One region of the Colwellia sp. E150_009 genome, then DNA from elsewhere that is predicted to be linked to it. Evidence: predicted binding sites of a transcription regulator. Region 1 holds the regulator's gene; the other holds the start of a gene.
The links. Region 1 encodes LexA, which represses DNA repair genes until DNA is damaged. Its sites were predicted from a motif close to TACTGTATNNNNATACAGTA; they were not measured.
Positions count from the first base shown of each region.

Region 2: dinB (DNA polymerase IV) is a predicted target of LexA. The motif match lies at 1,223-1,242, and genes of this name have one in related genera.

Region 1 covers NZ_JBHFOM010000026.1:38,546-41,820, forward strand. Annotated here, with positions in the region: gene ACE1OF_RS12365 (hypothetical protein) at 1-291, opposite strand, end outside; gene ACE1OF_RS12370 (hypothetical protein) at 471-833, opposite strand; gene lexA (transcriptional repressor LexA) at 1,047-1,673, shown strand; gene coxB (cytochrome c oxidase subunit II) at 2,495-3,275, shown strand, end outside.
Region 2 covers NZ_JBHFOM010000059.1:20,563-23,837, forward strand. Annotated here, with positions in the region: gene ACE1OF_RS18320 (regulatory protein RecX) at 1-49, opposite strand, end outside; gene dinB (DNA polymerase IV) at 129-1,187, opposite strand; gene ACE1OF_RS18330 (response regulator) at 1,339-1,962, shown strand; gene ACE1OF_RS18335 (ATP-binding response regulator) at 2,150-3,275, shown strand, end outside.

The DNA of each region.
Region 1 (3,275 bases):
AAAAAAAAGACTTAAATCTTCTTTTGAGTAATCAATATTACTGATGTTAGCAATACTTATTTTAATGTGCAGAGGCGCTAACTCAGGTTCAGAAGAAATAATAATGGGGGTTGAATTAGGGCTATAGAAAATAGCATTATTGATTAAATATTTCAGTATGGTTGTTAATGCAAATTCATTAGTATGAATTGCGGGGCATTGTTCATTTACACGAACAATTATTTCTCTGTTCACTTTATTTTCAAGGGCGATGGTTGAATTAATTAGCGTTGAAAGATCAACCTTCTCCATTTTGATATATTAAGTAAATAACATAGCAAACTTATCTTAAGATTTGCTGAGTTTTTACTGAAATAACCCCGTTTTTCTGAACACCTTCACTACACTACTTACTATTGGTTATTATAGTAGATAGTGTTGTAGTGATGGAATTTTATTACTTACGGTAGGTATAATCTATACTTTAAAAATTAGCAATCAGTATCTTTTACATCTAGTTTTTCTTTAGCCTTTTCACAGGCATCTTCAATTGCATCTCCAGCGTCAGTTGCCATCTGTTTTGCTTTTTCGGTAGCACCTTTGGCTGCTTCTTTAACCTTATCACCCGCATCGCTTGCTATTTCTTTAGCTTTTTCGGTAGCATCAATAGCAGCCTCTTTAGCCTGTTCACCCGCATCTTTGGCTTTTTCGCCAAGGTCTTTAGCAACATCTTTAGTTTTTGAAATAGCCTCGTCAACTTTTTCACCAGTTGTTTTGGGCTTATCATCACTACAAGCACCTAAACTTAATAATGCTGTAAGTGATAAAGCCATAAATGAAAGTTTCTTATTCATATTTATTCCTCGTTATATGTTAGTAATGCTTAACGATATAACGAATAAGACAACAAAGATATAAAAGATATTTTTTAGTCATTTCTATTAAATTTAGACCTTGATGAGGTGGTGTGGGTATATGACTAAAGCCTTGCATTTATTTTGTTGCTGTATATACTGACAGTTGTAAATAAATACAGGACTTTGCCTAGAAAGGAAAAGCGTATGTCAATGATAAATGAATTAAAGCCTTTAACGAGCCGCCAACAACAAATTTTTGATCTTATTAAAGAAAATATTCAAGAAACAGGTATGCCCCCAACGCGGGCTGAAATTGCAGACTTTTTTGGCTTTAAATCAGCGAATGCTGCAGAAGAACACTTAAAAGCCTTAGCAAAAAAAGGGTATATTGAAATGATACCTGGGACTTCCCGCGGTATACGGTTAGCCGAGCAATTTATTGAAGAAGCAGGACTACCACTTATTGGTAGAGTTGCAGCAGGTGAACCTATATTAGCTCAAGAGCATGTTGAAGATCATTACCAAATGAGTGGGAACTTGTTTCATCCTGCCGCCGATTATTTACTTCGGGTAAATGGTGAAAGCATGAAAGATATTGGCATTTTAGATGGCGATTTATTGGCGGTGCATCAAACGACTGATGTACAAAATGGTCAAGTCATTGTTGCAAGAGTTGAGAATGATGTCACTGTTAAGCGTTTTAAACGTGATGGTAATATTGTTTATTTACATGCTGAAAATGAAAGTTTTGAACCAATAAAAGTAGATCTTACCTGTCAAGAATTTAATATTGAAGGGCTAGCTGTTGGTGTTATTCGTAATGGAAATTGGATGTAGTATTTTTCACTAAAACTGATTTTATACCAATCTCACTAACTATGTGATCATTTCTACTGGTTAAAACAACCAACTACGACGTTATTAATATTTAATAATTAGAACAACTAGTTATTAAAATAAATGCCTTGTATTTGGCTGTTTTTTCTGCGTATAAAGTAGATCACCTAATTAATGAAACTGATATTATTCATCTGCTTAATCTATATATTGATTATATGAATTATCGCTAAATTTTTTAGCGATAATGCGTTTTTGTATTCTCGGTTTATCTCTTTTTATGCGCTCTTTCTCAATTTTCTTCTACTAAACTCCTAATAATCCCAGTTAGTTGTTGTACCTCTTATTCATTTTTTTATTTTATTTATAGGTAGAATATCCCTAGCCTATATCTGTCAAGAGGTAGGCTTGTTTTTGAGTTAATACTCTAGTTGAAAAACTGGCATCCTTTTGACTTTTATCATAATAATTGTTTGACCTAGATCAAGTTTTGAGCGATTCTTAAGGGGAGGTTGAACAAAAAATAACTAGCAAAACTGTATAAAAAGACGTCAATACGTTGATTCTATGCCTATACCGAATGTTTAACTATTCACCATAGATGAGTTGGCTATTTACGTCGGTTAATTTAATAAAATTTAAATGATGTGCTTTACTAATTAATAAGCGCTTAATTAGAAAATAATAATAACTAAATTAACAGATAATCAGTTCAATGAGTTGTGATGTACATTGCTGCTTTCTGTTTTCTATACCCTGTTTTAAAGAAAATGCTAACCAAGCTATTTTCAATGAATAGGTATTGATAGAGGAGAGGTTGAGTGAGTAAAAGTAATCAATGTTGGTGGATGGGAATCGGGCTTTTTTTTACAAGCTTTTTTTCTTGTTCAGCTTGGTCGGAGGCACAGATAAATCTGACCAAAGGAGTAACTGCGGTTAGTAGGGAAGTATACGGTTTACATATGCTAGCCCTGTACATTTGTACCGCCATTGGTATTGTCGTATTTGGTGCTATGTTTTGGTCAATGTTCTTTCATCGCAAATCAAAAGGTGCAAAAGCGGCTGATTTTCATGAAAGCACAACAGTAGAAATACTCTGGACTGCAATTCCTGTCATTATACTCATCGCTATGGCTGTTCCGGCAACTAGCACATTAATCGACATGGAAAATAATGATAATTCCGATGTTACTATTCAAATTACTGGTTCACAGTGGAAATGGCATTACAAATATTTTGATCAAAATATAGAGTACTATTCAGTGCTATCAACTCCTCGGGAACAATATGAAAATCATAATGGTAGTTTTGATGGTAACGGTGTACTTAAAGGGAAAGATTACCTGTTAGAAGTTGATAAACCATTAGTTATTCCTGCCAATAAAAAAGTTCGTTTTTTAATTACCTCAGACGATGTTATTCATTCATGGTGGGTACCTGCATTTGCGGTTAAGCAAGATGCTAACCCAGGTTTTATTAATGAAGCTTGGACGAATGTAGATAAGCCAGGTATTTATCGCGGCCAATGTGCAGAACTTTGTGGCAAAGATCATGGCTTTATGCCTATTGTTGTTGATGTTAAATCCAGCGCAGATTATGACG
Region 2 (3,275 bases), on a different contig from region 1:
GTTGTTGATATTTTTTCTTTATTGGTTGCTGCTCTTCTTTTTCGCTCATACCATTATCTTTTATTAATTTATCTGTCGTTTTAATTTCAGCTGTAAAATTTATGGGCTCTTGGTATCTCAGCTTATCTTTATAAAAGCGATAGTTGCTTACTATTTGTTGATTCTGTCATAGTGGATTCGGCAAAACCTAAGGTTAATCCCACAAGCCGAATGCCTCGCCCTTTCGCTCGCTCATAAGCCTTTGGCAATAAACTATTAAAAACTGTCTCGTTAGCGTCTAAGCTTTGTTGTTCTACCGTTGTTTGGTTAAAATCATTAAATTTTAGCTTAATGCCCTGACGAACAACTTTTCGGTTTTGTACTTTTTCTAACCTTTGCAGTAATTTGGGGTATAGCTGCCCAATAACACTTAAACAATCCGTCTCAGTATACACATCCATCGCCAATGTTGTTTCTATCGCTAATGATTTTCGCTGCCTACTTACTTCAAGTTCTCTGTGATCAATACCATGGGCTTTTTGAAACAAGCTAGTCGCAAACTTACCCACAATCATCGTTAAATTAGCAATTGAAGAAGCCCTAATATCTGCACAGGTGGAAAAACCAAAAGATTGTAGTTTTTGAAACGTTTTAGGCCCAATACCTGGTATTTTTTTAAGCGATAAATGCTCAACAAATGTAGCAACTTGATCAGGAGCAACCACACATTGCCCATTGGGTTTATTTTCATCACTCGCTATTTTAGCAATGAACTTGTTTGGCGCAACGCCTGCAGAAGCTGTTAGGTTAAGCTCATTGTATATATCTTGGCGGATTTTTTCTGCAATAAGCGTGGCACTGCCTTGACATTGGGTTGAATGAGTAACATCGAGAAAGGCTTCATCAAGAGACAAGGGTTCAATAAGGTGAGTATAACGAGAAAAAATTTCTCTTATATGGGCTGACACTTCTTTATAAACTGACATACGCCCATGTACTATGGTTAATTCTGGGCAAAGCTGCTTCGCTTTGATAGCTGACATAGCAGAGCGCACGCCAAACTTACGTGCTTGATAGTTACAAGTACAAAGAACACTGCGAGGACCATCACCACCAACCGCTAATGGAATATTACGATATTGTGGAAAATCTCGCATTTCAACGGCTGCATAGAAACAGTCCATATCTATATGAATAATTTTTTTCATACCGACATCTTTTGCTTTTATATGAACACCATTATCACTGTTTTTTTATACAGCGTCAATTGGTATAAAATAATTCCATCTAGACGTTTAGTCATGTAACATCATAAAATATTGATATTAAACAGCCCTTTTTAGAAGCAACCATAAAAATATGAAAGTATTACTTGCCGATGATCATATCCTATTTATAGAAGGCATGAGATCAATTCTTCACAGCATGTTTTCGGATGTTGAATGCGAATCTGTCAATAATGGTCAACAGGCATACGAAAAATTAACTGTTGAATCATACGATATTGCCTTGGTAGATCTTCGTTTGCCTGGTATTGACGGTTTTCACTTACTTGAAAAGCTATCTGAATCACTATGTTTAACTCCCATTATTATGGTTACCGCCTCTGAAGATCCATGGGATATGGAAAAAGCCCTCCAATTGGGTGCAATGGGCTTTGTCCCTAAATCCTCTAACGGTAATCAAATAAAAAATGCTGTTGAATCAGTATTACGGGGGGAAATAGTAAAGCCAAGTAATGATATACCAGTAAGTGACCGTCATTTAATACCTGTCGATTGGGCAAGTCAACATAATCTTACTTCACGACAATTAGAAGTACTTCGCCTTATTCGTCACGGTCTAACTAATCAGGCTATTGCTGATCAACTTTTTCTTAGTTTGGCCACGGTAAAAACGCATATTATGGCTATATTTCAAGCTTTAAACACTCAAAGCAGAACAGAAACAATCAAAAAAGCACAGCAACTTGGTTTAGACTAATCCCCGACTCTCTTATTTATAGATAAGGATTCAGTCACATAACATTAACAGTTTAGGAGTAATCATCATAAAGGCTGAAACTTCCAACGCAGATAAAATTGTCGCAGATAAAATATTAATTCTCCACGATAATTTACCAGCCACCCTGATTGGTACTTTGCTTGGCTGTTTACCATTAGCCATTTTATTGTGGGACTCTGAATCACACACCACCATATTATCTTGGGTTGGGGCAACCTATTTATTAACTTTTATAAGATGGCACCACCAGCGTTCATTAGATAGTGAAAACGCATCGACAGAACAAATTTTTAGACAAGGTAAAGTTTATACCATTAGTGTACTAGCCTCAGGAATTATATGGGGAAGTGTCGCTTTTTTGTTTTTCCATCCCGATATGTTAGACACCTTTACTGCAATTATAATCACCTTAATTGTTGTTATTGGTGCAAGCATGATTGCACTATCCTCCAGACCTTTAACCTACGCAGTTTTTGCGTTTCCCACCATTATGCCTATTGTTGTTATGATGTTTTTACAAGACAACTTGCTTTACAAATGGTCAGCCAGTGGTGTACTTGTTTATATGGCTATCAGCTTAGTTTTCAGTCGTAACATGCATCGACTTATAAATAATTCTCTAACACTCAAGTATCAAAATATTGATCTCGTTGCTGACTTAAAAAAACAAACAAAAACAGCAAACAAAGCAAATAGTGATAAGTCACGATTTCTTGCAGCTGCGAGTCATGACCTTCGCCAACCCTTACATGCGGTTAACCTATTTGTAGAAACCTTAAATAAAAAATTAACAACCAATACTCAAAAAAGTGACTTGCTACATATTCAACAAGGCTTAGATTCTTTAGATGAGTTATTTAATGCCTTACTTGATATTAGCCGAATAGATTCAGAGACATTACAGATCAACAAACAACACTTTTTATTAGGTGAATTGATAAATAAATGTACCGACCAATATTCAATACAAGCAACAACAAAACATTTGAAGCTGAATGTAAAAAATTGCAACTACTATGTTTACACCGATCCTGTCTTTCTCGAACAAATAATAAGTAACCTTTTATCAAATGCCATTCGTTATACAAACGAAGGACAGATTGATATTTACTGTAGTCATAAAGGTGATAACTGTTTACAACTGCATATAGATGATACTGGTATTGGTATTTCCGAAAAAAATAGAACAGAAATATTTAATGAATTTTATCAATTAAACAATCCTGAACGTGATAGAAATAAAGGGCTTGGCTTAGGTCTTTCTATTGTAAAAAGAATAACAACTCTACTGA